Regions from separate parts of the Paenarthrobacter aurescens genome, predicted to be linked through region 3. Evidence: riboswitches for the same ligand, from Rfam matches in the RefSeq annotation. Region 3 holds a riboswitch; each other region holds the start of a gene.
The links. A riboswitch is a leader RNA that binds a small molecule or an ion and turns the genes downstream of it on or off. The one in region 3 is predicted to bind cyclic di-AMP.

Region 1 (7,091 bases), 750 kb from region 3:
GATCCTTTGGGCGGAGGGCACGCCTGCGCCGGAACCGGGCACCGAACCCCTGTCCGAGCCCGCGTATATCCTGATCCACGGAATCGGCGTCTCACACCGGTACCTGAAGCGGTTACACGGTGTCCTGGCTGCTAACTCCCCCACTTATTCGCTGGACCTGCCCGGGTTTGGAGGGACGCCGAAGCCCGGCCATCAGCTCTCCGTGGAGGAGTACGGGGCTTTCATTGCTGCAGCCCTGAAGTCCTGCGGGATAGATTCCTACGTGTTGGTGGGTCATTCCATGGGGGCGCAGTTTGCCATCGAAGCGGCGCTGCATGCCCCGGAGCAGATCCGGCAGCTGGTGCTGATGGGGCCTGTGGTGGACTCGCGGCACAAGAACGTTCGCCGGCAGTCCGTGGCGCTCTTCCTTGATGGGTTGCTCCGTGAGAGCCCTTCCTCCAACTGGATTGTCATCTCGGACTACTTCCGGTGTGGGCCCCGCTGGTACCTCGCCGAGCTTCCCGTGATGATGGCGTACCGCACGGAGGAGCGGCTGGCGGGCGTGGGCGTGCCGGTTCTGGTTCTGCGCGGGAGCCGGGATCATGTTGCGGGCCCGGAATGGTCGCTGCGTTTGTCCAGGGCAGTGGCGCAGGGGCGCTTGGCGGAGATTCCCGGCGTGGGGCATGTGGCGCAACATATGCGTCCCCAAGCCGTTGCGGATGCGATCCGGAGCTTCGTCACCGCCACCACTGCGCACCGTTAGACACAAAGGCACGACGTCGGCGCCTGGCGTGGGTGCCGCTTGTCCGGTGGGGCTGCTCCCGGCTAGGCTGACGGAGCAAGCGCATTAGTAAGTTTGCTTACGAAAGGGTTGATCGTGACTGACACAAACTCGAATGAAGAGACCCAGGGCTTCGGCGCTACAGGAGCTACCGGCCCCTACGACACGACGTCCGATGCGGACAGCATCCACGAGGACCCGGACATGCGCCAGGATGAGGACGAAGATCCGGCAGCCTCGGCAAACCCGGACCCGCTGGACGGCAACGTCACAGGGTTGGAGCCCGGCGGCGGAGTTCCGCCAGGAGAAACCCCACCCGCCGAAGGCAGCATGAGCAGCGACCAAGGCCACGAAGAGTAACTACGTTGCCAACCCGCTGTTACGTTGCCGGCCAACAACGTAACAGCGGTCTGGCAACGCCCTAGGTAGCGGACAGCTTCAGGATCTCCCCGAGATCGTACGCAACAGGCTCTTCCAGCTGGGAGTACGTGCAGCTCTCAGGGGTCCTGTCCGGCCGCCACCTGCGGAACTGCGTGGTGTGCCGGAACCTGTCGCCCTCCATGTAGTCGTACGCCACTTCGATCACCAGTTCGGGGCGCAGCGGCACAAACGAGAAGTCTTTGCCTGCACTCCACCGGCTTTGGGCGCCGGGCATCCGTGAACCTCCCGCGGCTTCGTCCTGCTTGGCCCACTCACCCCAAGGGTGCTCGCTGAGTTCAATCCGGTAGGGCTCCAGTTCCGCCACCAAGGCCTCGCGCTTGGCCATGGGGAACGAGGCCACCACCCCCACGTGATGCAGCAGGCCAGTGTCGTCATGGAGGCCCAGCAGCATGGAGCCCACAACCTTCGCGGTCTTGTGCCAGCGGAATCCCGCCACCACGCAATCTGCCGTTCGCTCGTGTTTGGTCTTGAACATGACGCGCTTGTTGGGCTGATAGGCCCCATCCAGCGGCTTGGACAGCACTCCGTCCAGGCCGGCACCCTCCAACTGCACAAACCACTCCTGCGCCCGCTCCAAGTCGGTTACCGCCGGAGTTACGTAGACCGGCGGCTCCGCTTTGGCGAGCGCGCGTTCCAGGATGTTCCTTCGCTCGGAGAACGGCTTGTCCATGAGGTTCTCATCGCCAAGGGCGAGGATGTCGAAGGCAACCATGGATGCAGGGGTCTTCTCTGCGAGCATCCGCACCCGGCTGTCGGCGGGGTGGATCCGCTGCTGGAGCACCTCGAACTCAAGCCGGTTTCCCTCGATCAGGATGATCTCGCCGTCGATCACGCACTTGTCCGGCAGGTTCTTCCTAAGGGCCGCCACTACTTCGGGAAAGTAGCGGGTCATCGGCTTCTCGTTCCGGCTTCCAAGGATGATCTCGTCGCCATCCTTGAAGACGATGGTCCGGAACCCGTCCCATTTGGGCTCGTAGTGCCCAACATCAGGGATGGCCGGAACGGATTTGGCGAGCATGGGCGAGACGGGTGGCATCACGGGCAGGTCCATAGACAATGTCTACCTGCCACTGCACGCCGAAGCTAGTGTTAGGCCATGGATATCTTGCTCGTGTTGGCCGCAGTGTTGGGCGTTCCGGCCTTGCTGGCGGCGCTCTGGTACTGGTCTTCACGGCACAACAAGCGAGGGAACGTTCGGCGGGGAGCTACCGGGGGCATGCTGGGGGTAGTGGATGAGATCTTTCGGCCGGAGACCCATCAGGCAGTGCAGATCCAGAAGATTCAGCAGGAGTTGCCTGCGCCCGCACCGGCCCCGAAGCCTAAGTCATAGAACCCTGCCGCTTGGGCCGCCGTACCGCCCGTTACATTAATGTGACTTTACTTTCCGGCTCATGTACCGTCGTAGGGCGACCCGAATCTCCGCTGGGCCGCTTCCGGATTGACGCCGAGCTCTGCCGCAATCCGGGATCCGCCAGACCCGCGGCAGAGGCGGGGGACCCACAGTTCCCGGGCTTGGATTCCAAGTCCTCGGGGTGAAGCCGCTACGGCGGCCGGACGGCCTCGTCCGAACCCGACAGCTAACCTCGAAGGCGTTGAGAGGCAACAACCATGTCCCCAACCATGGATCAGCCGCGCCGCGCCCACACTGAAGGCGAGCGCACCAAGCCAACCGGACGCCGTCGGGCCCAACCCAGCGGATCCCTTGCCGGCGCGCCGGCAGACTCCGCCGCTCCGCTTCGGGCACCGGACAGCCCCGGCTCTGTAAATACAAGCACGACGCCGGACCTCGCCACCGCTGCCATGTCCCCTATGGCGGCGTCCCCTACTGCGCCGTCCCCTACTCGGGCGCAACTTCGCGCGGCCGAGCGTGAGCGTGCTGCCCAGGCAGTGATCGCACCTGACGCATCCTCCTCTGAAGCGGCACAGAAAAGGCACGAACCAGCCACTACAGCCCTACCCACCATCACGGGCAGCGTTGTTGAAACGCCCCCTGCACCCCGGGCGTCCACTACCCCGGGCCCGCCAACCGCTGCCATCCCCATTGTTCCTCCAGCGGAAATTGTTCCTCCAGCGGTGACTTTGCCGTCAGAGGAGACTGTGCCGTCAGCGGTGAACCCGGGCTCGCCGGAGTTCAGCACCCAGGAAACCGCCACTGCGGCCATTCCCGTAGTGCAGCCAGCAGCACCGGAACCCGCAACCGCAGCCATTCCCGTTGTTGCAGGCCCTGAGGAACTGACCCCGCACACTGAGTCCACCCGCACTGAATCTCCGCGCGGCAAGTCCCCCGCGCAGGTTGCCGCGGCGGCCACAGCCTCGGCGTCGTTGGCTAGCCGCAAGGACGTGCGGAAGCAGGCTGCCGAAACCAGCAGGCCCAGCTTCGGCTCCGCGGCCTCGTTCAGCCGTGAACCGCAGGCCGCCCTCCGGAAAGCTGCGTCGGTCAAACAAATGAGCCAGCGCATGGCAGTGGTTGCTGGCGCCCTCGGCCTTGTGCTGACGGCGGGTGCGTTGGGGCCGGCGCTTGGCCTTCCCTTCTTTGGCCAGGAAACCCCGGCGCAGGAAGCCAGTGGAAGCGACGGCCGAACCTCGGGCTCGGCCATGCCAGGGCCCAAGGCTTCCTACACCAAGACCTCCTCACCTCTGGCCTCCACTCCTTCTGCCACATCAGGGGCAACGGCGTCCTCGGAAGCCGGCCAACCCGCAACCATTGCGGAGGCACCCGGGGCGGTGTCGCCGTCGTCGGCTCCTACCCCGCAGGTTTCGCTCGCGGACCCGGTGTGGGTTCCATCAGCGGCGCCGTCCGCGGTCCCGGCAGTTCCCGGCAACACCAGCCCGGCACCCACTCAGCCTGCGCCGGCTCCGAGCGAAGTGCCGTCGGACACCATCACAACTCCGCCCGCACCGACGCCCACCGTCACACCCACCCCGACTCCCACGGTCACACCAACACCGTCGCCCACCCCGACCCCCACGGGTACTGCGACGCCAACGTCCAAGCCGAAGCCAGGTAAGCCCACGGCTGCCTCGGCTCCGGCGCCCAGCGGATCGGCGTTTCAGGACATCCTGGATGCCGCACAGAAGGTCCTCGGTTGAGCACGCGCCTGCCCCGGACCTCCGCCCACACGGGGTGGCATAGCCGCTACTGCAGCAGCAGCCGGAGTGCCATGTTCCGTCGGCGGATAGGACGTTGGAGCTGCCAGCGCTTGCGGCGCTCCTAAGCAGGCAGGGCATCCCAGGCAGGGGCACCCCAGGCAGGGGCAGCGACAACTGAGGAGGCGGGCACCCGGACGGATGGCCGCCTCCTGTTGTTTGCCGCGGCCATGTCGCCTTAGATCCGCGGGCGCACAGCCCAGCGCTTCGCCTTCAGGGCGGCATGAAGTTCGAGCCGGATTGCGCCGCTCAATGGATCAGCGCCAATGAGCTGCCGTATCCGCCCCAGCCGGTTGTAGATGCTGCTTCTGTGGAGGTGAAGTTTGGCGGCGACGTCCTGAACAGAACCGTCATTGTCATAGAGGAGTTCCAGGACGGGCAGCAATTCGCCGTTTTTGTCGTGATCCTCAAGGGCCTGAAAATGCACGGATCCTGTGTCATCCCAACCTCCGGGGGCCACCAGGCGATCGAAGAGTTGATACACACCAACTGTCCGGCTGTCCACGAGTTCGCCCAAGGGTTGGTCCACGGCGGCCGCTTGCGCCGCAACCTTCGACTGCCGATAAGCGCCCGCCAGTTGCCGGATGACATTGAACGGCTCACTGATCCCCAGGATCACCCTGTCCACCTTGCGTCCTGCACGTTTTGCAAGCTCCAGCTGATAGTGCACCAGCACCTGCGCGTGGTCCGCCCTGCCGCCCGACTCACGGAACAGGACCACCGAATGCGTCTCCGTTCCGGCACTGAACAAGGCCGCGTTGACGCCGATGGTGGACTGCAGCGCCGCTGATCGGTGCGTCAAGGTAGCGGCAATGGGGTCGACGTCGGACCGCGCGCCTTCAGGGTCCAGGATGGTCACCAGTTGCCACGGACCGCGGCCTTGGATTTCCTTCCACCCGGCAACGGCGGCCACAGCGTTCGATTCGCCGCCGCAGGCTGACAGGAATTCCTGTTCTCGCCGTCTCCGGAACTCAGATTCGGCCGTGTTGGAATCCAGGAGCAAGCCCGCCAGGAGGTCCAGCTCGTCACGGACGCCGGGCAGTTCGGCGAGTATCGCCGTCGCGCTTTGTTCTTCAAGGTCCAACTGCACCCACAAGTACCCCACGCGGAAACCGCGGACCAAAAGGGGTACGCAGACGCGGCCCAACATGCCGAGGTCATCGTTGGCGGGCACCACCACGGGTCGCACGGCCGTGGAAATGCCGTGTGCCAGTTGCCAGGCGCTGACGTCGCTGGGAACCCGCTTGCTCAGGAGGAAGTTCACGCGGACGCGGTCTGCGTGGGATTGGTTGGAACTGTAGGCGAGCAGAACGCCGTCGAGGTCTTCCAGGGACAGTCCCCGGCCCAGCTTCAGTGCCACGCGCTCAACAATCTCTTCCACGTCCTGCTGCATGGGGAAAGCGTACCAACAGCAGGCGACACTTGACGCTCCAAGCCTCGACAATTGTCGAGCCAGCGCGCAGAAGATCCTTGTGTTTGCGCGGTTCACGCCAGGGCAGGTCCGGCACTCCATGTCGCCTGCCTCACAGCCGGATCTATTCTGGAATCACAGCCCAGCACACATTTTTCGGCCGAACAGGCCGCCAACGATGGAGCCCACAGATGATCATCGGTGTCCCCAAAGAAATCAAGAACAACGAGTTCCGCGTAGCCATCACGGCAGCGGGCGTCCACGAATTCCGCACCCACGGACACAGCGTTCTGGTGGAGCGCGGCGCAGGCCTCGGCTCGGGCATCACCGATGAGGAATACTCGATCGCCGGCGCCGAAATCGTCAACGAAGCTGACGACGTCTGGGCACGCGCTGACATGGTCATGAAGGTCAAGGAACCCATCGCGGCCGAGTACCACCGCTTCCGCAAGGGCCTCATCCTCTTCACCTACCTGCACCTCGCCGCAGAGCCCGAGCTCACCGCAGAGCTCATCAACTCCGGCGTCACGGCAATCGCCTACGAAACCGTGCAGGAAGGCCGCACCCTTCCGCTGCTCGCCCCGATGTCCGAGGTCGCGGGCCGCCTCTCCGTCGTGGTCGGCGCTTCCTCCCTGATGGCTCCGGCCGGCGGCAAGGGCGTCCTTCTGGGCGGCGTACCGGGCGTCCGTCCGGCCAAGGTTGTTGTCCTCGGCGCAGGCGTTGCGGGAACCAACGCCGCTGCCATGGCGCTGGGCCTCGGTGCTGATGTCACCATCATGGACATCAACATCAACCGGCTGCGCGAACTCGACGCCCTCTACCAGGGCCGCCTGAAGACCGTAGCCTCCAACGCCTACGAGATCGAGAAGTCAGTCATCGACGCAGATCTCGTGATCGGCTCCGTCCTGATCCCGGGCGCCAAGGCTCCCAAGCTGGTCACCAACGAGCTGGTTGCCCGCATGAAGCCCGGCTCGGTCCTGGTGGACATCGCAGTTGACCAGGGCGGCTGCTTCGAGGACACGCACCCCACCACCCACCAGGAACCCACGTACAAGGTCCACAACTCGATCTTCTACTGCGTTGCCAACATGCCTGGCGCTGTTCCGAACACCTCCACGTACGCACTGACCAACGTCACCCTGCGCTACGCCGTGGCACTGGCCAACCTGGGCGTCAAGGCCGCCTTCGACCGCGACCCCGCCCTCGCTGCCGGCCTCAACATCGCCGCAGGCCACGTGGCACACCACTCCGTTTCCGAGGCGCACAACCTGCCCCTCGTCAACGACTGGCACACGCTGGTTTCCGCCTAACTCGGCCCAGAACGTCGTTAGC
Region 2 (7,091 bases), 370 kb from region 3:
AGCCGGAGAGTAGCCCGGGCGGTTGCCGAAGCCGGGGCGAAGCCCTGCGTTTGACGCGGCCTTGTTGGCGTTACGGACGGAGATGTGGACGTATCCAGATGCAACTGACATGGAGTGCTTACCTCAATGGTGAATAGCCGTCATCGCGGCTTCGAATGCTGGTTGTCCCCGCAATGAGTTTGGGGAGGGGCGCCCAACGCTGGGCTAGGGGGCGAATGCCTGAAACTTCTTGGGGTGGAAAGTTAGGCTTGCATTCGACAACAGCGGTCATCATGGCCAGCGGGTGTGCTGGACCAGGTTGCTGCGGCTGCAGGTGCTGTTGAGTTCTTGTTCACATTGGAAGTGTGCAACGTAACAAAGGCAACACGCAAGTAACAAAGCGCCGAACCGTCCACATTTTGAGACACAGGGGTCTATTGTGCTGCAAATCACAATTCCGTCGTGCCCGTAAATGAATGGCATTTCATTCGGGTTGGACGAGAAATATTCGCCTTTTTCTGAATTTTCTTCGACCATTCGGGCATGATGTGCGCCTTCATCCACACGAACAGCCCCACCGCGGAATCTCACGATCTGAAACATTTGTTGTCCAATCGAGAGCGGCCTCGCTGAACAAATTTTTCGGAAAATTCTGCTACAAGCGGTAGAAACAGCTCGCGTGTCCCGCCACCCCTGTCTCGCTAATGTTGACTTCACAGCATCCTCACAGGACCGGCAAAGCGCCGGCATACCGGCAGAACAGAGAGTTGACCCATGGCCTCCCCGCATTCCATGACCAACAATCTCCCCCAGCTGTCCCACCCGGACGGTTCCCCCATCCGCGCCCTGGTGGTGGACGATGAACCCAGCCTCGCCGAGCTCATGAGCATGGGCCTGCGCATGGCGGGATGGTCCGTGGCCGTAGCCGCCGACGGACCGGCAGCTGTGAAGCTGGCCAAGGATTTCCGCCCTGACGTCCTGGTGCTGGACGTCATGCTCCCGGGCTTCGATGGCGTGGAGGTCCTCAACCGCATCCGCAGCTTCGCTCCGGAAGTTCCCGCGTTGTTCCTCACGGCCAAGGATGCCGTGCAGGACCGGATCGTTGGGCTCGCTGCCGGTGGTGATGACTACGTGACCAAACCTTTCAGCATGGAAGAAGTCCTCCTGCGGCTCCACCGCCTGGTCCAGCGCTCCGGTGTTGCCGCCATGGACACAGCTGAGCTTGTTGTGGGCGATCTGACACTGAACGTGGATACCCGCGAAGTCACCCGGGCCGGCGAGGACATCCCGCTCACCGCCACACAGTTTGAGCTTTTGCGCTACCTCATGGAGAACCCCAAACGGGTGATCAGCAAAGCACAGATCCTTGACCGCGTGTGGGACTACGATTTCGGCGGCCAAGCCAACATCGTGGAGCTGTACATTTCCTACTTGCGCAAGAAAATCGAAGCCCACCATCCGCCCATGATCCACACCATCCGTGGCGCGGGATACGTCATCAAGCCAGCGGACTAGGCCTTGAGCACACTTTCACGGGTGACCCGGACATCCGGCCGCAGTTGGCTCAACCCGTCCACGTGGCACTTGCGAACCCGGCTGGTCCTGGTAGCCATGGCCCTGCTTGTGGCCATCTGCGCTGCCGTGGGAGTGGTCAGCTACGCATCCATGGAGATGGTGTTCAACAGGCAGCTGGACAGGCAGCTGGAGCAGGCGTCCACCCGGGCCGAAGACTTCGGCAGGCCGCCGTCGAACTTTCCCAATGCGCCGTCCGGAAGACCGGATCCGCTGGAAGCGCGCGGCCAGGCCGCGGGAACGCTCAATGCGAGGATCGACGGCACTGCAGTGCGCAGCTCGGGCCTGATTGACGCCCAAGGCAACCGCGTCTCCCTCTCAGCCGGGGACGAACAGGTTCTTCTCTCGCTCCCCACGGACCGCCCGCCTGTGGACCGGTCCCTGTCCAACGGTGATTACCGTTTGGTGGCAGTGGAAACCTCGTATGGCGATGTGATCGTGACGGGGCTGCCGCTGGCGGACAAGCAGAGTGCCCAAGCTTCCCTGGTGTGGACCATGGTTCTGGTATCGCTGGGCGGGCTGGTCATCATCGGCCTCGTGGGGACGGTCATCATCCGGCGGACCATGCGGCCCCTGGAGCAGCTCTCCGAAGTGGCCACCAAGGTTTCGCGGCTACCCCTCGACGCCGGTGAAGTGGCACTCGCGGTGCGCGTACCGCCGTCGGCCTCTCATCCCGGAACTGAAGTGGGCAGCGTTGGCTATGCACTGAACCAAATGCTGAACAACGTTGCGAGCGCCCTGGAAGCCCGCCAGAAAAGCGAAACCAGAGTGCGCCAGTTCGTGGCGGACGCGTCCCATGAGCTGCGGACTCCCCTGACGGCCATCAGGGGTTACACCGAGCTGCTGCGGATGACGGAGGATTTCACCGAGGATGGCCGGAAGTCCTTGGCGCGCATGCAAAGCCAATCAGAGCGCATGACCACCCTGGTGGAAGATCTTCTCCTGCTGGCCCGGTTGGACGAGGGCCAGCCCCTGAAGGTGGAGGACGTGGATCTCACCCAGTTGGTGATCGAGACTGTCAGTGACGAGAAAGTCATGGCACCGGAGCACGTGTGGCGGCTGCAACTCCCCGACGAGCCCGTTACGGTGCGCGGAGATGCCACTCAACTTCACCAGGTGCTGGCCAATTTGCTGTCCAACGCCCGCAAGCACACGGACCCCGGCACCACGGTGAGCACGGGCGTCACGCTGTCCGCCGATGGCAGCGCCGTGGTCACGGTGACGGATAACGGGCCCGGAATCCCGGACGAATTCCAGGGCCGGATCTTCTCCCGTTTTGCCCGCGCCGACGCAGCCCGCTCAGGCACTGAGGGCACGTCCGGACTGGGCTTGTCCATTGTGGAATCGATCGTGTTGGCGCATGGCGGTAGCGTGGAGGTGACCTCACGGCCGGGGCTCACTGAGTTCGCGCTTCGGCTCCCACCCGCATCCACCGGAGACTTGGGGCAGAACCGGCAAGGCGACTCACCGGCGTCGTGATCTCTGTTACCTAAATGTGACTTCTGCGAAAACCTCCTGTACCGTCGAAAGGGTGGGTCGCCCCAAGCAGGCCCACATCCGGGATGCGCCGAGCTCTGCCACTTCCCGGAGTCCGTTCTTTCTCCGAGGCAGAGACGGGGGACCCAGAGTCTCCGGGCCAGGCCTTTTGGCCGGTCCTTGGGGTGAAGCCGCAGCGTGATGCGCGGCCGGATGACCTCATCCGAACCCGACAGCTAACTCCGCAGGCGCTGAGAGGTAATCACACATGTCTGAACTTAACGATCAGACGCGCCCTTCCGCGCGTCACCGCGACGATATCAACGCACCGCACGGCAAGTCGCAGAACGTCCTCAAGAACGCAGCCCGCCAGGGCAAGTCCGGCCACCGCATGTCCGTTGTTGCCGGTGTTGTAGCCGCTGCACTGGGCGTTGCATCGCTGGGCACGGCCGCAAACGCTGCCCTGACCCTCCCCGAGGCGAGCCGGGTAGCCGGAACGCAGGCCGCCGCGCAGGTCAGCCCCAACAAGTCGGCCGAGATCTCCGCTTCCCTGAATGCTGCCGCTGAAAAGGGCGCAGCTGACAGGGCAACTGCCGACGCTGCCGCGAAGGCAGCTGCAGAAAAGGCAGCCGCAGAGAAGGCGGCCGCTGACCAGGCCGCTGCCGCACAGGCCGCAGCGGAGAAGGCTGCAGCTGACCAGGCTGCCGCTGAAAAGGCGGCTGCTGACGCTGCTGCCAAGCAAGCCGCCGACGCCGCTGCTGCCGCTGCCGCCGCGGAAGCCGCAGCTGCTGCTGCCGCCCCCAAGGCTGTTGACGACCCCGCTGCTGCCAAGGCCTATGCCGCGAGCATCCTGGGCAACTACGGCTGGAGCGCTGCCGAGATGACCGCTTTGAACACCCTGTGGGAGAAGGAATCCAACTGGAGGACCACTGCCACGAACGCTTCCAGCGGCGCCTACGGAATCGTCCAGTCCCTGCCGGCCGGCAAGATGGCCTCAGCTGGTGCTGACTGGCAAACCAACTACCAGACCCAGATCAAGTGGGGCCTGAACTACATCAAGGAACGCTACGGATCCCCGTCAGCTGCCCTTGGTTTCCACTTGGCCAACAACTGGTACTAAACCAGACTGTTTGAAAGCCGCGCCCGTTGCCGCTGCCCGCCCCAGTACCCACTGATGCGGAAAGCGGAAACGGGCGCGGCTTTTGCCGTTTCACAGCTACGCCTCCGGTTCGGCCTCCAGCGCGCCACGCACTGCGGCGATGGACGCAGCAACATCGCCGGCATCCGTGGTCCAGTTGCTCACGGAGATACGGAGGATTTCCCGGCCGCGCCATGACGAACCGGACATCCACACAGCCCCTTCGGCCATGAGCCGCTGGGTTACCCGGTGCGTGCGGTCATCACTGCCGAAGCTCACCGAGACCTGCGTAAACACCACATCATTGAGGACTTCCACGCCGGGAATCGCAGCCAGCCCTTCAGCCAGGGCGCGTGCGTTTGCAGCCAAGCGGTCCACCATGGCAATCACTCCGTCACGGCCCAATTGCCTGAGTGCGGCCCACACCGGTATTCCGCGGGCACGGCGGGACATCTCGGGAACCTTCTCAAAGGGGTCCCCCGGCCCGGCATCAGTGGCAATCAGGTAACTGGTGTGCACGCTGAAAGCCCGCCGCAAGGCTTCGGGGCGGGCCACAATGGCCAGGCCACAGTCGTAAGGGACGTTCAGGGTTTTATGCGCATCCGTTGCCCACGAATCAGCGTCCTCCAGGCCGGCCAGTCGCCCCCGCAGCGTTGGGCTGACAGCGGCCCACAAACCAAAAGCGCCGTCCACGTGCACCCAAGCGCCCCGATCATGGGCCACGGCTATGGCTTCCCTCATGGGATCAAAGGCCCCGGAATGGAGGTTGCCCGCTTGCAGACTTACCAAGGATGGGCCGGTTTGCTGATCCATGGCCTCGGCCAGGGCGTCGGGAAGAATCCTGCCTTCGTGATCGGCGTCTACCGGAACACACGCACCCAGGCCGAGGTACCGCAGGGCGAGATCCACTGAGGCGTGCCTTTCACGGCCTGCGAAGACCGTGATCCGCGGTGCTCCGCTGAGGCCCAACGCTTCAAGATCCCAGCCGGCCTCGTCCATCAAATACTGCCGCCCCGCTGCCAGACCCACGAAGTTGGCGGTAGTAGCGCCGGTGGTGAATCCAACGTCGGCCGTGGCCGGCAGATGCAAAAGGTCCAACAGCCATGCGGCGGCAGATTCTTCAATGGCAGCAGCGGAAGGTGTGGCGAATCGGAGCCCGTTGTTCTGGTCCCACGCGGAGACAAGCCAATCGGCAGCCATGGCGGCGGGCAGGGTTCCGCCCATGACCCATCCAAAGAAGCGTCCGGACTGAATCGCCATCAAGCCCGGCTCGGCCAGCGCCGCAAGCTCATCCACTACTTCGGCGGCATCAGTGGCTTCATCCGGGAGGCGCTGCAGGATGCTCTTGGCTACCTGATCGGCGTCAGAAGACGGGCGGACAGAACGTGTGGGCACAGACGACAGCCAGTCACCGGCGTGGACCATGGCCCGCTCCAATGCAGCACCGTACGCCTCCGGCATCGCAGACATGCGCACAGCCTACGCCGGGTTCATCGCTGGGAAAAGTAGTTCGGCTACGGCTGGCTCAGCGTCACGGTAGGTTCAGCGTGAGGAGGTGCCCGCCGTCGTGATCCTTCACAACGGTGACCGTCACTGCCGAGTAGTCCGGGATCCGCCACATGCCCTGCTCCAGCTCCGCGTTGTGCCCTGCAGCGGCCTCGCCCACCACCACAGTCCGCATCCCTGCCGCGCGGGCGGCAGCAATGCCTGCGGGTGCGTCTTCGAAAACAACGACGTCGGCCGGATCGGCTCCCAGCAGCGCGGCTGCCTTGAGGTAACCCTCCGGATGCGGCTTGCCGCGGGTGACGGACTCAGCGGTAACCGCGGTGGAGGGCATGGTGAGCCCCGCCGCCTGCATACGGATCTCCGCAAGAATCCGGTCCGCGGAGGTGACCAACGCAATGGCGTCGTCAGGTAGACCCGCCAACAGGGCTTCGGCGCCGGGAAGGGCGATCACGCCATCCGTACGGGATCGTTCCATTTCACCGAGCTCGGCGGTGAGAGCTTCAATGTCAGAGCCGGCCGGCGCGTACCGGCGGACAGTGTCGCCGGCTTGGACACCGTGTGAAGTGCGCAGAATTTCGCTGAAATCCAGGCCGTAGCGCTCGGCGAACTCGAGCCACACCTGTTCAACAATCGCCGTTGAATCCACCAGCGTGCCGTCCATGTCAAAGAGGACGGCACGGACGGTCAGCACTGATGGTTGGGAGGCAGATTCGGTGTGGGCGGCTGGTTCGGCAGGATGGCTCATGGTTCCATCCTGCCGCACCCTGAAGCCGGTGGTGCTGAGTGTGACTTAGCCGTTGGGCCGTTGCGGAAGGTACTGGACCGCCCATTGGTTGCCATCAGGATCGGCGAAGTAGACAAAGTGGCCCCAGTCCTGGACGTCAACGTCGCTGACGTCCACACCATTGGCCTTGAGGTGCTCGTGGGCCTTGTTGATGTCCGACACCACCACTTGCAGGTTGGGCGCCGAACCTGGAGGAGCGTCCGTGAGGCCCTCGCCGATAGCGATGGAACACGCAGAACCCGGAGGTGTCAGTTGCACAAAGCGGATGCCGTCAGTGGGACGTTCATCAAAATCGGCGTTGAAACCAACCTTGTTGACGTAGAAATCCTTCGCGCGGTCCACATCGGAGACAGGGACAAATACCAGTTCAAGTTTCCAGTCCATGCGCCACAGGCTAACGGGACGGATCAGAAACCGGTAGGGGGCTTTCTTAACCCGCTACGCCGTAGAGGCGGTCACCGGCGTCGCCCAGGCCTGGCACGATGTAGGACTTTTCGTTGAGTTTCTCGTCAATGGAGGCCAGGACGATCTTCACGTTGGCGTCCGAGAGTTCTTCCTCCAGCTTGGACAATCCCTCCGGGGCGGCCAGCAGGCAGATGCACGTTACGTCCGAGGCACCACGCTTGAAGAGGAACT
Region 3 (7,091 bases):
CACCGACATTCGGCAGCATGGTTCCACGGATCTCGGCGAGGTCCATGACGAGCATTGGACGGCTTAGGCAGCGCCGAGCATGGGCCCGAACTTGTGACGGTCAGCCAGCCGCGGGTCCTCCCGGTCCGGAACAACCAGAACCGGCCCCTTGGCGTGGTGCAGGACGCCGTCAGATGTTGAACCCAGCAGCATCCCCGCGAACCCGCCGCGGCCACGCGTACCCAAAACCACCAGTTCCACGGTCCGGCTCGTTTCCACCAGTACATCAACCGGGGAGCCGTCACGGAGTTCTGTCTCTATGGCCAACGATGGGAAGTGGCTTCTGAGCCACGCAACACCAGCGTCGAGCTGGACCCTGATGTCCGCAAAGAGTGCATCGCGATCCAGCGGAGCCGGAACCCAGGCCAGGGAACCGCTGTACTGCGGGACAGCACAGATGACGCGGAGCGTGGCTCCCATGCGTTGGGCTTCCTCGGCAGCTTCAAGCACGGCAACGCGCGCCTGTTCCGAACCGTCAACGCCTACCGCAACAACGTTTTCCACCTTCCGCGGGCCCGTCTTGGCGTGCTCGGCCTTGATGTGCTTGTCCTCGGTGTTCTCGCCCAGCCGGTCCGCGCAATAAAGCGGAACCGTCACCGTGGGGCATTTGGCGTGCGCGGGCAAGGCACTACTCACCGAGCCCAGCAGACGGCCGACGAATCCACCACGGCCACGGCTGCCAAAGACAAGCAGCGCGGCGTCCTCGGAGAGGTCCAGCAGGACGCCGGCGGCATCGCCGTTCTCCACTGAAGCATCAACGTCAATGGCGTATCCGGAGACCTTGTCCAGCGCCTGGCGAACGATCGCGTCAGCGCCATCGCGGATCACGGAATCATCAACTGTTGCATAGCCGCCGTCCAAGCCGGAAGCCGCAAAAATGGGCACGGAATATGCCGTGACAATGTGCAGGGGCAGTTGGCGGCGCTCCGCTTCCCGTGCGGCCCACACCAAGGCACACTGACCGTGCTCTGAACCGTCCACTCCTACGACGATGCCGCCCGGTTCCACAACCTGGTCCTGGCCGTCCTGCGACTCTTCATTGTGTCTGCCGTGCTGGTCCATGGGGGCCTGCCTCTCCACCTACTGCTTGATGTTCCGGCTATTCTGCCAGAGGTTCCATCCGTGGAACTTCATGACTGTTTCATTGTCAATGGCCGGGGCAGGAGAAACTCGAAAAATTCCTCCTCCCAATGCCCACTATTCTCGGTCAGCAGTGGCGAATCAAGACGACATTGGGCTATGTGCATAACGGTCAGGGCTCGGTTCCCGGCTGTCCATATTGCGCTCCCGACGAACAGACAAAACGCGCCGTCGAAGAGGCTATCCATGGCCGAAAAAGTTCGGTAGTGTTCGAGTCACCGAATGACCGGCAAACGTGTTTCACACCACACGCCCGGTCATTTGTTTGCGGCCGCTTGGGGAACTCGGACGCGATCCCACGCGATGCCGTAAGGCACACACGTCAAGGAGGAACCAAGCAGTGTCACTCACGCCTGATTCCGGCACGGAACGCACCACCACCGTGGTCATCGGAGCCGGCTTGTCCGGCTTGGCAGTTGCCAGCGAACTCAGCCGCTACGGCGTGGGTTCAATCGTTGTGGACGGTTTCGGGGCGCTGTCCGCCACAGGACCGTCCGTCCATACAGGCATGCTCCAACGCACCGACGCCGCAGATCCCGCATCACTGCAGGAACGCAACGAAATCCTCCGGCACTTGCGGAACTACGCCGCCAACCATCATCTGGATGTTCGCAATACCACCCGCGCCGTCCGCCTTGATTTCCTGGGCTCGGACCCCTCCCGGCAAATCGGGTACGGGCTTGCCGCAAGCATGACTACAGCAGGCCTCAGGACCGGACTCCACGCGTCCGGCCCCCTGGAATCAACCCCGCGGCAATGGGCGGTCCATACGGCACACGGCGTGCTCCTGGCAGACCACGTGGTGGTGACGCGCTGCGCCCAAAGCCAGCTGCGGCGCATGCTGGCCGAGCTTGGCATAGCTGTGGGACAGAATTTCGCCGCGGCCATGAGGGCCCTCGGAATGCACCTTGTGGGCGTAGGTGACCTCATCACGCCTTCCCCCAAGGAAGTGCTGCGGCAAGCCAAGGCAGTGGGCCAAGCGATTTCCGCCAAGGTTGCCCTGCCGTCCGTTCCCGGCATCGCCATCGCCTAGCAGCACCCACTAACCAGGCCAGCCAGCACAGCTGCGCCATCCGCCGTCGGACTTACTGCGCTGAGCCGGACTTACTGCGCTGAGCCGGACTTACTGTACTGAACTTTTCCGAACAGAACTTAACGCCAAAGGCCGGCACCCTCGAAGACGTATGTCTTCAAAGGTGCCGGCCTTTGAACTGAAGCGTGGGGCTTTATGCGCCAGCGCGTACGTAGGTCAGGGGACCCGTAGCGGTCAACCAGCTGATCGGGTGGATGCCCGTCTGGTTGCCGTTGATGCCGCCGCTGATTGCCTGGCCGTTGCCGATGTAGATAGCAACGTGGCCGGACTGGACGATCATGTCGCCGGGCTGGGGATCGCTGACAACCCGGCCGTAGTTCATGAACTGCATGGGACCGAGGTCGCCAACCGGGATACCTGCGGAGCCGAGGGCCTTTTCGACCATGGCGGTGCAGTCCTGGAACACGCCGATCTGGGCGTAAGCCGAAGCAACCATGGCTGCGTTGACTCCGCCAACGGCGGGAGCAGCAGCTACGGGAGCGGGAGCCGGAGCAGCCGGTGCGGCAGCTACAGGTGCAGCAGCAACTGCAGCCTGAGCGGCAACGGGGGCCGTTGCTGCAGCGGTGGTGACGGCTGCCTTCTTGGCTACAGGTGCCTCAACAACGGGAGCCGGCTTCTCGATGACCGGGGCTGCTACGGAAGCAACTGCCGGGCGCTCGAAGTTGACGGTAGCCGTAGCCAGAGCGGTAACAACTTTGGTGGGTGCCTCGGAAACGGTCTCGGCGACCGTTGCGGGGCTGGAATCGCGCTGAACCGGGGTCTCAGCTGCGTGAGCAGCAATGGAGCCGGTCAAAACGAGGCCCGAGGCTGCTGCGATAACAGCGGCCTGACGGCCAGCGCCGGAAGCGTTGCTGGCTACTGCCTTCGAGATGGAGATGAACGGATTAGGACGTACGCTGTCCGCCTTACGACGGCCGCGAAGAATGCGTGAAGACATGAAAGAGCCTCTCCCGATGCCTGCGAGGTTAGCTGTCGGATTCGGATGGGAGTCACCCGGCCACTATCCCCCGCTGTTGAGCGGAAGCTTCGTGACTTCACCCCAAGGCGCGCTCGAAAGCGGCCTAAATTGGGTTCCCCGTCTCTGCCGTAGGTTTGTCTGCGAACGGATTCCGGACTGCGGCAGAGCTAGGCAATCAGACCGGAAGTGCCCGCTACGTGGAACAGGCACAGGTACTACCGTACGCGATGATTCCCGCGAAGTCACATTTAAGTAACGGGAAGTGCCCTTCTGGCGTGTCGCGGTAACCGATCCGAGATATTCGCAGCTACGTAGAAAACCCCGCTATTCCGCGGGAGTGCCGCCATCTGAGTCGTTCGACGCCGCCAATTTTCTCCGCGCGGTAACAGCGAGATAAATAACAAGGCCAACTGCTACAACAGCCAAGCCCACGATGCTCCACGGGAAAGGCTCGGAGGCATCGGCGGCCGGTTCATTGTTGGCAGCGGTTCCGGGCGCAGCCGTACCTGCGGTGGGTACCGCGGCGGAGGAAGCCGTAGCCGCTGGTGAGGCGCCCGCCGTACCACTGGCCGTCGTCGAGCCTCCTGCGGCGGCCGTGAACGTGAAGGTGCCCTCAATAGGGTGCGAATCGGAGCTGACCACGCGCCATGTGACCGTGAACTCGCCGGCGGGGGCGCCCTCGCGAAGCTTCTGAACAGCCTGGTTATCGATGATTTCCACCGGTCCGTCAGCCCAATTCTCGCCACCTGCAGTCACCGTAACACCGGAACCGATCGCCAAGGGGCGGTTGTTGAACGTGATGGAGACCGACGCCGGGACAACAGCCACGCTGGCACCGTTAGCCGGCGTGGTTGACTCGGCGACATCGTGCGCGGAAGCCGGCACCGCCGAAAACAGCAGGGCTGAAGCGAAAGCAAGAGCAGCGACGACGGCGGCCAGAAGCGGGCGGATGGTACGCATGGGGCGGTTTCTCCTAGTGTTGGCTTCCTTACAGACTAGGCGAATCGTGCGGAGGGCCCGCACCGGACAACATAGGATTTGAGAGCAAACTCCCCTCGATCCCCGGAGACCTTCATGCTGAAACAAGGTTCTGCAGTCGACCGTTACTTCAAGATTTCCGAACGTGGATCCACCTATTCGCGGGAAATCCGTGGCGGCTTCGCGACCTTCTTCGCCATGAGCTACATCGTGGTGCTGAATCCGCTGATCCTCTCCGGACCTGACTCAACCGGTGCTTCGCTGGGCTTCACCGCCGTGGCAGCCACCACCGCATTCGTTGCTGGCATCCTGACCATCCTCATGGGTGCCTGGGCCAAGCATCCGTTCGCCGTGGCCACAGGCCTGGGCGTCAACGCCTTCGTAGCGGTCACGGTTGCCTCCCACCCCGGCCTAACGTGGCCGGACATGATGGGGCTCGTGGTGTTGTCCGGCATCACCATGCTGATCCTGGTGCTGACCGGTTTCCGGACTGCGGTCTTCAAAGCGGTGCCTGAAGCGCTCAAGACCGCCATTGTTGTGGGCATCGGCCTTTTCATCGCCCTCATTGGCCTGGTCAACGCCGGCTTCGTCCGCCGCATCCCCGATGCCGCCGGAACCACCGTTCCGCTGGGCCTGGGTGTGGACGGCAAGCTCCTTGGCTGGCCCACGCTGGTGTTCGCCGTTGGCCTGATCCTGACCATCGCCTTGGTGGTCCGCAAAGTCCGCGGCGCCATCCTGATTGGCATTGTGGTTTCCACTGCCCTGGCCGCGATCCTGGAATTCACACTTCACATCGGCCCAAGCTTTGATGGCACCAACGTCAATCCCCGTGGCTGGTCCCTGGTGGCCCCCAAGCTCAGCGAATGGGGCGCCCCGGACCTGTCCCTGATTGGCAAGGCCAATCCGATCGGCGCCTTTGAGCACCTCGGTTTCATTGCTGCGGCTTTGCTGGCGTTCGTGATCCTCCTCAGCATCTTCTTCGACGCCATGGGCACCATGGTTGGCCTGGCCAACGAGGCCGGAACCGTGGACAAGGACGGGAACATCCCCAACGTGGACCGGGTCCTCCAAGTGGACGCCCTCGGCGCGATCGTGGGCGGCGGAGCCTCCGTTTCCTCCAACCAGATCTTTGTTGAATCCGGCGCCGGCATTGGCGAAGGCGCACGCACCGGGCTCGCCTCGATCGTTACCGGCGCGCTTTTCCTGGTGGCCATGTTCTTCACTCCCCTCATCAACCTGGTTCCGTTTGAGGCCGTGGCACCCGCCCTTGTGGTGGTGGGCTTCATGATGGTCTCCCAGGTGGGCAAGATCGACTGGCAGGACTGGGGAGTGGGAATCCCCGCGTTCCTGACCATTGCCCTCATGCCGTTCACGTACTCCATTGCCAACGGCCTCGGCGCAGGCTTTATCTCCTTTGTCCTGATCCGCACTTTCCAGGGCCGAGCCCGCGAAGTCCACCCGCTCATGTGGGCTGTGGCTGGGGCGTTCCTGCTGTTCTTCGGCATTGGAACAGTAGAAGAGCTGCTGGGCGTCAAGTAGGAGAGTCCGGCATTTCAGACACCCCCCACCCGGAATCGCTGGTTTCGGCCTGCGTGTTCAGGTGTGCTTGAAGCATGGAAACCAGCCCCCTCAGCGTAGATGCCTCACCCACCCCATGGACCGGTCGCTTTGACGGCGAGGGCAGTGAGCATCGCCGCTGGTGGCAAGCCGTAGCACCCCACACGGTCTCCGGCGCGGCGGCCTCCCAGCGCCCCGCCGTCGTGATTGGTTTCTGCAGCGACGCCGGAGTTCTGCGGAACAAGGGGCGCGTGGGTGCAGCGGCAGCGCCTGCGGCTATCCGCTCTGCGCTGGGTCCGCTGGCTTTTCATCTTGACCGTGACGTGTTCGACGCCGGTGATGTGGTGGTGGAGGGCGGCTCACTGGAAGCGGGCCAAGAGCGCGCCGGGCTCGCCATCTCGGCACTGCTCGACGCCGGTAACCTCACTGTTGTGTTGGGCGGAGGCCACGAGACCGCGTTTGCCAGCTACCTGGGTGTTGCCGGTTCGGACGCCGTCCGCGGTAAGCGGCTGGGCGTGCTGAACCTGGACGCCCACTTTGACCTCCGGGATGAACCGATTCCCAGCTCCGGCACTCCGTTCCTGCAGATGGCCGAGGCGGAAGCCGCCGCTGGGCGCGAACTGCAGTACGCCGTCGTCGGCATCTCAGAGCCCAACAACACTCAGTCGCTCTTCACCACGGCCCGGCGTTTGGGCGTGAAATACCTCCTGGATGAGCTGTGCACTCCGGAAGCTGCGGAAGTGTTTGTTGCTGACTTCCTGGCCGGCGTGGACGTTCTGTACTTGACCATAGATCTGGACGTGATGCCGGCGTCCGTGGCACCCGGTGTGAGTGCGCCCGCCGCCTATGGTGTGCCGCTGCCGGTGATCAGCGCCATCTGCCGGCAAGTGGCAGCCAGCGGCAAGTTGCTGCATGTGGACGTGGCCGAGCTGAATCCTGAGTTCGACATCGACTCCCGGACTGCCAAAGTGGCGGCCCGGCTGTTGAACACGCTGCTGGCATAGCCGGGCGCCTGTTCCAGCACAAGCGCGCCTGTTCAAGCGCGCCGCTTGTGTTTAGTTGGGCCTGTTCCCGGGAACTTCCTCCGCATAGCCTGTGTGGAGGAGAGGATAAGGATGCGTGCAACGTCTGTGGAGGACAAGTGGGCATGGGTGACCGGCCTGGTGGCCGTTACCCTGGGTCTGCTCGCACACCTGGTGGCCGGCGGCAGCGCCCCTGCCGTACCCGTCCTCCTGGCTTTCGCCGCCCTCGCGTGCCTGGCGGCTCAATTGCTTGCCCGTTGGATCAACGGGCCACTGCTCTTGCTGCTGGTTTCCGGGGTGGCAC
Region 4 (7,091 bases), 610 kb from region 3:
TGCGCCCACGGTAAACAACGCCATCATGGCAGCCAGCGGATTTCCGGGCAGGCCCAACACGAACCGGCCGTCGGGCAATTCCGCCAAAACCGCCGGATGTCCGGGCCGCATGGCAATGCCGTCAATGAGCAAACTGCCACCGAGTTCAGCTACCGCTTTACGCAGGTGGTCCGTTCCGGAGCGCCCTGTCCCACCGGTGGTAATAACGACGTCGGCAGGCGGTTCCGCTTCAACCAACCCTTCGCCGGGGCTCAGCTCGTCCAGCGTCGGCTCGGTATCGCGGAGGGCCTCGATCCACTCTTCGTAACTGTCCCCTACCCTGAGCTGCTCCCCCGGGATCCCTCCCAAAAGCTCCACCACCGCACCCAATTGAGGGCCGAAGGTATCCCTGACCTGACCGGGCCTGGGGACGCCTTGGGAGACCACCTCGGAACCGGACAACAGGAAACGGACCAACGGTTTTCCAAGAACTTCCACGTGGTCCAAACCCGCAAGCGCCGCCAGGGCAATGTGGGCCGGATTCAGCAACGTTCCAGCCTTGATCAGAACATCACCCTCAGCGGCCTCTTCGGCGGCTTTGCGGATGTGCTGACCATTGCGGGGCTCCCCCGGCTTGGCGCTGCCGCCCAGCGCGAGAACCGGCAGGCCGTCCTCGTCCGTGGTTATCACGCCGCTCTCACTGCGAAGTACTGCCTTGGCCCCGGGCGGAATCAGCCCGCCAGTAACTATGGGACTTGCCTGATGCGGTGCCAGCCGCTGCCCCGGCTCACTGAGGATCCAGGGGCCACTGCCATTGACGGCCCACCCATCCATTGCGGACGAGGCATAGTGGGGCATGTCCTGTACAGCCAAGGCATCCGAAGCCAAGGTGCGCCCCAGTGCTTGGCCAAGGGGCACCGGGCCAGGTGGGATGGGGGCAGCAACATCAAACGCGCGCTGCCGGGCCTCATGCCATGTGTGTGCCGCGTGATGGCCCTCGTTGGGGGCCCCGGTCATTCCGGGCCGGTCCCGGTCTCCGAATACTCCTTGGCAATCCTGCGGGCCAGTTCCAGTGCTGCGTTCATGGAAGCATCGTCACTGGCCTGGCCGATCCCGCGGGCCATGCCTGCCGCGTACCCGGCAATAAAGGTTGTCAGGGGCGCGGCGGGGCGCACCACGGAGTGCGCCGCTACTCCTGCGACCGCGAGGACCTCGTTGATGTCCACTTCCACGCCCTCAAGCTCAAAAGCCTGAAGCAGTGTCCGGCACCATTCCTCGAGTGTCTCTTCCTGGCTCTTCACGTCCGCCTCCAACTCGTAATCAATGCCCAAGGCCGCAGCGTCCTCCCATGTATCCACATCATCAGTGGAGCCTGCGGGGACTTCAACGTCCAGCAGGTTCAGCCTAGCAAGCAGCCGGAACACTGAAGAGTTCGTTAATCCCGCACCTGCCGAAGCTACGGCCACCTCCCTGTCCAGGGCAGCTGTGCTGTAGGCCCCCAAAAGAGGCTGCTTCCGGCCATCGGATGAAACAGCCATGGCTCCTTCCACTCCTGGGCTGGACTCAAGTGCGGCCCACAGCAGGTCAACACCGCGGGAAGCATGGGGCATGTCGCAGGCCAGAACCAGCGTCCACGGAGCGCGGGGTCCACTCTTCTTCAGCTCAGCCAGGCCCGCTGCAATGGCTGCCGCAGGTCCGGCGAACACCGGCTCCTCACGTGCCCGCAGGATTTTGCCCGGGACTTGCCCGCCGCCATCTGCCTGTCCACTGTTGATGAGCTCTTCAGCATCCTCCGGGCCCGTATCAGGTCCCACCACCACAACAGCCGAAGCACCCCGGGCAGCCTGCAGGGCATGCGAAAGGAGGGTGTCGCCGTCGTACTTCAAAGATGGCTTAGGCACGCCACCGAGGCGGGTGGCCCTGCCACCCGCCAAAATCACGGCATTGAACTCCATCCGCCCAGACTACCCGGGCGGCCGAAGCACAACAGAAATCGATCAGGCAGCGGATTCCGGCAAAAGGAACGGGTCCCAGTCCGGCGCAGGTTTCTCGAGTTCTTTGATCTGCCACATGGTTCCCTGGGGCACACCGGGTTTGAAACGGAGCTTCCAGCCCATCTCAGCCAGTGTGTGGTCGCTCTTGGCGTTGTTGCATTTCAAGCACGCCGCAACCAGGTTTTCCCAGGAATCCGCGCCGCCCCTGGACTTGGGGTGGACGTGGTCTATGGTGTGGGCTGTTTTCCCGCAGTAGGCACAGCGGTGTCCGTCGCGGCGAAGAACTCCACGACGACTCACGGCAGTAATCCTGTTGTACCGGGGGCGGATGTAGCGGTTGAGAAGGATCACGGATGGACGTCCGAGAACTTCCTGTGGCCCGACGACAGGCTCGTCGCCTTCAGCCACTACGCTAGCTTTCCCGGTCAGCACAAGGACCAGCGCCCGGCGGAATGTTATTACCGCCAGCGGTTCATATCCAGCATTCAGAACGAGTGTGCGCATGCACGTACCTCTTCACGGCCGCACCCGTCAGGGGCACGAGGGCCGGCTGCCCTCTGCATGTACGGGCTGTGGATCGACAACATAAGGGTAAGCACTTATATGCCGTATCAACGAATTTTTCTGTCGTTTCGCTCACAGTGTCGGCAAGAATTCATGCGCGGTTAAAGCAGAACACCCCGCTGGCCGGAGCCTGCGGGGTGTTCTGAAGAAGATGGATCAGCCGTTGACGCGGATGAAAACCGGGCCGGAGCCTACGTTGACGCTGAACAGTGCCGTGGTGGAACCGTTCCATCCACCGTGGACAGCCTGGCCGTTGCCAACGTAAACAGCGATGTGGGCCTGTCCGGCCAAACCACCGTTTGCGTAGTAGGCGAGGTCACCGGGCTGGGCTTCTGCTGCACTGACGGTGCGGCCCAGGGACAGGTAGCCTGCAGGCCAGTCGTGGAAGTTGATGCCCACTGCTGCCAGGGAGTTGGTAACCAGCATGGTGCAGTCCTGGGTGACGCCAAGCTGGGCGTAGGCAGCTGCAGCGATGGATGCTCCGAGCCCACTGGAAGCTGCAGGAGCTGCTGGAGCCGGAGCGGGAGTTGCGTTGCTGACGGCGACCGTGGCGTTTGCTGCCGGGGCAGCCTTGGCGGCAACCGTGGTTGCTTCCTTGGCTTCAACCTTTGCAGGGGCTTCTTCCACTACAACGGGAGGCGGGGCTTCAACGGTGGTGACCACGGGGCGCTCGTAAGAGATAGCCACAGTGGAGTCTGCGGCAATGGTGGCCTGGGCTACAGACTGAACGTCCAGGGCAGACGTGGACGTCGATTCACGATCAACATTGGTGTCCGCAGCGTTTGCCGCGATGCCGCTGGTCAGGACCAGGCCCGAAGCTGCGGCGATCACTGCTGCCTGGCGGCCAACGCCACCGGCGTTGGAGCTGACAGCCTTGGCAATGACGGCGAGCGAGCTGGTCTTAGGGGCCTCAGCGCGGTGCCGTGCAAGCTTGTTTGCACTGGTCATGATTTTTCTCTTTTCGTATCCGAGTGCAGTTGGGGTGCACGCGGGTAGTGGGTTGGCCGGCATTGTGGGCATGCCGCCCCACCCCGAACCGGGTTATTTCTAGCGGAGGGTGTAGAACGAGGAGGTGCCGGTGGAAGCTACGGAGTGCAGCAGCGTTCCCTGACCGGGGTTCAAAGCGCTGATCATCATGCCGTTGCCGACGTAGATGCCCACGTGGGCTCCGCCGTTCTGCATGACGAGGTCGCCGGGAGAAGGAGTGCTGGTGGGCGTCATGGCCGTCCAGGCGTTCACGCGGGGAATGCTGATGCCTGCCTGTGCGTAAACCCACTGGGTGAAGCCGGAGCAATCCCAACCGTTAGGCGTTGTTCCGCCCCAAACGTAGGGAGAGCCGATTCCGGTGTAGGCAATAGCCGCCAGGCCGGAAGCAGCTGCGCTGGCAGCCGGGTCCTTGGCCTCGGAAGACTTCGCCGTAACGGCTTCAGGAGCTTCCTCAGTGGTGGACGCGGCGCGTTCGGTTACCTGAACTGCGCGCTGTACTACCTTGGGGGCTTCCTGGGTGGCAACAGTGGGGCTCTCGAAAGAGACGGTGGCTGTTGGCTCTGCAGTGACCACTGCAGTAGCTACCAGCTGTTGGGTGCTGGAGGCTTCGGTCTTGGAAAGCTCGGCGTCCACTGCCTGTGCGGGCAATCCGGCGGTGAGGACGAGGCCTGAAGCTGCGGCCAGAACAACGGCCTGACGGCCCATGGTTCCGGCGTTGGAGGAAACAGCTTTTGAAAGCGTGTTCAACGGGTTCGTACGAACCGTTTGGGCGCGATGGCGCGCAGGGGTAGTGCGTGATGACACGTAGGTAGCCTCTCCCAATGCCTGCGAGGTGAGCTGTCGGATTCGGATGGGAGTCATCCGGCCGCGCGGCTTTCAAAGAAAGTTTTGCGACTTAACCCCAAGGCCTTCTTGCGAAGACCGGAAGTGGTTCCCCCGCCCCTGCCAGACGATTTTTGCGAACGGACCTTGAGCGGTGGCAGAGCTAGGCAATCCACTCAAGTGCATCGGCCCCCTAAAAAGCCGATGCGCTCTGTACGTTATAACAGTTCACCGCGAATGTCACATTCAGGTCACGGGGCGTCCTGCACATGCGAGAGACGACCATCAACTTCGTTTAGAGCCAGCCCATGGGGTCTACAACTTCGCCGTTGACCTGAACCTCAAAGTGGAGGTGGCAGCCGGTGGAAGCGCCCGTGGTGCCGCTCAGCGCGACGGTGTCGCCACGGTTAACGGTCTGCCCTACCTGGACAGTGAAGGACGAGAGGTGGTTGTACGTGGTTTCCAGGCCGTTTCCGTGATCGATGACCACGCGGTTGCCTCCGCCGTACTCGTGCCATCCGGCGAAAGTGACCTTGCCGGTGGCTGCTGCGTGAACCGCGGTGCCACACTGGGCTACGAAGTCCTGGCCGCGGTGGAAGTCACCGGCGCCGCCGGTCAAGGGGCTGATGCGGTAGCCGAACGGGGAAGCCGTGGCGAGCGTATCAAGGGGGCTGGCCATGGTGCCTACGGATGACGCGCGCTGGATGCTCTCGGCCGATTGGGCGCTGAGCAGTTGCTTCAGCTTTCCATCGGGGTCAGCGGCAGTGGCGACGGCGGCCCGGCTGAAGTCGATCTTGGCCGACGCTGCAGCGGAGACCTCGGGCTGGCTACCGGCAGGAGCGGCAACAGCAAGGGCGGATTCGGTTTGGCCCGATTCCGAAGTGGCCATGACGGGGCTGGTGGCGGGCAGACCGACAGTGAGGGCAAGTCCGGTGGCGGCAAGCGCAACACCGGCCTTCTGCCCTACGCCGCTGGCAGCGGCGAAGTCGGCAACCTGGCGCAACGGGCTCTTACGGCGGCGCACCTGACGCTCGGTGTCGCGTGGCCGGATCTCCGTTACGACGGTGGCTGGCCGCAGCTCAGCAGCGGGGCCCGACGCGCGGCGACGGCCCCTGACGTTCTGCGATGTCAAACTCTGTTCCTCTCTCAAAAGCCTGCGAAGTTAGCTGTCGGATTCGGGTCAGAGAGTACAAAGACCCGGTCCGCACGAAGCGCTCACGGCACACAGGTATCCCAAGAGGGACTTGAATACGTGGGCACTTCTGCTGCGGACTTCACCCCAAGGCTGCTTCTTTAGACAGCCGCTTGTGGTTCCCCCGCCTCTGCCAGTGGTGGATGACACACCTGATCCGCTGGCAGAGCTCGGCTCCGGATCAGGTAACGCTTTGGTATCAGCGCTAGTAGATAACTATAGGGGATTAAGGCCTTCGGTAATAAATTCGTTATCAACAGGAACGCGCTCAGCGCAGAAGGCCCTTATCATCATTTGCAGAAAACCGCAGGTCACACGCGCTGGAAACAGCCAAAAGTGAGGTTTGACACGGCAGCGTACAGCTCTGGTCAGTTGAGAGAGACAAACACGTGCGCGGCAACTTCCGGAGGAAGCTCCAAAGCGCCTTCAATGCCGGGAACCCGGACGGAGATGTACTCGCCAACGCGTTCCAGGGAAACACTGGCTCCAGGGCGGATCCCGCCTTCGTCCAGCTGGGTGAGGAGCTCCGGCTCCACCTGGATGGGTTCGGCGAGTCGGCTGACCACCACGCGGGAATCAGTGGCATATCCGTCCATGGCCTGCAGCAGGTTCACATCCAGCCGCGGGAAAGGCTGGCTGGCAAGGCCACCCAGCGCCTCAAGCCCGGGGATGGGGTTGCCGTACGGAGACTCCGTGGGATGTTCCAAAAGTTCATAGAGGCGGCGCTCCACGCGCTCACTCATCACATGTTCCCAGCGGCAGGCTTCATCGTGCACGTAGGCCCAATCCAGCCCGATCACGTCGGCCAGCAAGCGCTCTGCAAGGCGGTGCTTGCGCATGACTTCGGTGGCGCGCTTCCGGCCCGTTTCCGTCAGTTCCAAGTGGCGATCGTTGGACACAATCACCAGGCCATCGCGCTCCATGCGTCCGATGGTTTGGGAAACAGTGGGTCCGGAGTGCCGCAGCCGCTCGGCGATGCGGGCCCGGAGAGCCACAATGTTTTCTTCTTCAAGCTCCAAAATGGTCCGAAGATACATCTCAGTGGTATCGATCAGATCCGTCATCCAGCTCAGCTCTCCTCGAACGCAGTTCCTTGCGTAATTTCCACCGTACCGCGTCCTTGGCCAGGGTGGCGGATGTGCACCGCCGTCCTGGCGAACGCCAACCCCCAGCCTAGCTTATTTGGAATTACTCTGGATAATTCCGGTCGCATTCGGTGGGACCACATTCCACGTGGCGGACTATGACGGCGGCAGGTTCCTGCGCTTGGGCCGTGTCAGGCAGAATTGGGGGTGTCGAAGGGGCAGTTGATGCCCCATGCCACCTCCCATCTCTAGCCCGACACCCATTGGAGCGCCACGTGAGCGACAACAGCATCACCATTCCTGCCGACCTGCTGCCCAAGGACGGACGCTTCGGCGCTGGACCGTCCAAGGTTCGCCCGGAACAGATCGAGGCGTTGTCTGCAGCATCGTCCACCATCCTTGGCACCTCCCACCGCCAGGCTCCTGTGAAGAACCTCGTGGGTTCTGTTCGTGAAGGACTCAGCCAGT

Region 1: another riboswitch for cyclic di-AMP. It lies ahead of ABI796_RS18660 (hypothetical protein); the one in region 3 lies ahead of ABI796_RS02100 (NlpC/P60 family protein).
Region 2: another riboswitch for cyclic di-AMP. It lies ahead of ABI796_RS03855 (hypothetical protein); the one in region 3 lies ahead of ABI796_RS02100 (NlpC/P60 family protein).
Region 4: another riboswitch for cyclic di-AMP. It lies ahead of ABI796_RS04900 (M23 family metallopeptidase); the one in region 3 lies ahead of ABI796_RS02100 (NlpC/P60 family protein).

Annotation. Positions count from the first base shown of each region.
Region 1 covers NZ_CP157456.1:4,021,076-4,028,166, forward strand. Annotated here, with positions in the region: gene ABI796_RS18640 (alpha/beta fold hydrolase) at 1-742, shown strand, start outside; gene ABI796_RS18645 (DUF6480 family protein) at 857-1,120, shown strand; gene ABI796_RS18650 (ATP-dependent DNA ligase) at 1,182-2,252, opposite strand; gene ABI796_RS18655 (hypothetical protein) at 2,298-2,531, shown strand; cyclic di-AMP (ydaO/yuaA leader) riboswitch at 2,661-2,807, shown strand; gene ABI796_RS18660 (hypothetical protein) at 2,810-4,291, shown strand; gene ABI796_RS18665 (CdaR family transcriptional regulator) at 4,527-5,741, opposite strand; gene ald (alanine dehydrogenase) at 5,951-7,069, shown strand.
Region 2 covers NZ_CP157456.1:785,098-792,188, reverse strand. Annotated here, with positions in the region: gene ABI796_RS03870 (winged helix-turn-helix domain-containing protein) at 1-111, opposite strand, end outside; gene ABI796_RS03865 (response regulator transcription factor) at 754-1,494, shown strand; gene ABI796_RS03860 (HAMP domain-containing sensor histidine kinase) at 1,498-3,030, shown strand; cyclic di-AMP (ydaO/yuaA leader) riboswitch at 3,107-3,292, shown strand; gene ABI796_RS03855 (hypothetical protein) at 3,296-4,147, shown strand; gene ABI796_RS03850 (aminotransferase class V-fold PLP-dependent enzyme) at 4,244-5,635, opposite strand; gene ABI796_RS03845 (HAD-IA family hydrolase) at 5,697-6,416, opposite strand; gene ABI796_RS03840 (glyoxalase superfamily protein) at 6,462-6,839, opposite strand; gene upp (uracil phosphoribosyltransferase) at 6,886-7,091, opposite strand, start outside.
Region 3 covers NZ_CP157456.1:414,282-421,372, reverse strand. Annotated here, with positions in the region: gene ABI796_RS02115 (PEP/pyruvate-binding domain-containing protein) at 1-55, opposite strand, end outside; gene ABI796_RS02110 (universal stress protein) at 64-1,101, opposite strand; gene ABI796_RS02105 (FAD-binding protein) at 1,520-2,212, shown strand; gene ABI796_RS02100 (NlpC/P60 family protein) at 2,406-3,209, opposite strand; cyclic di-AMP (ydaO/yuaA leader) riboswitch at 3,213-3,404, opposite strand; gene ABI796_RS02095 (copper resistance protein CopC) at 3,555-4,190, opposite strand; gene ABI796_RS02090 (NCS2 family permease) at 4,305-5,747, shown strand; gene hutG (formimidoylglutamase) at 5,822-6,769, shown strand; gene ABI796_RS02080 (hypothetical protein) at 6,881-7,091, shown strand, end outside.
Region 4 covers NZ_CP157456.1:1,019,875-1,026,965, reverse strand. Annotated here, with positions in the region: gene ABI796_RS04925 (molybdopterin molybdotransferase MoeA) at 1-996, opposite strand, end outside; gene ABI796_RS04920 (NTP transferase domain-containing protein) at 993-1,934, opposite strand; gene ABI796_RS04915 (HNH endonuclease) at 1,977-2,477, opposite strand; gene ABI796_RS04910 (NlpC/P60 family protein) at 2,694-3,485, opposite strand; gene ABI796_RS04905 (C40 family peptidase) at 3,585-4,328, opposite strand; cyclic di-AMP (ydaO/yuaA leader) riboswitch at 4,333-4,502, opposite strand; gene ABI796_RS04900 (M23 family metallopeptidase) at 4,642-5,478, opposite strand; cyclic di-AMP (ydaO/yuaA leader) riboswitch at 5,483-5,724, opposite strand; gene ABI796_RS04895 (metal-dependent transcriptional regulator) at 5,907-6,602, opposite strand; gene serC (phosphoserine transaminase) at 6,899-7,091, shown strand, end outside.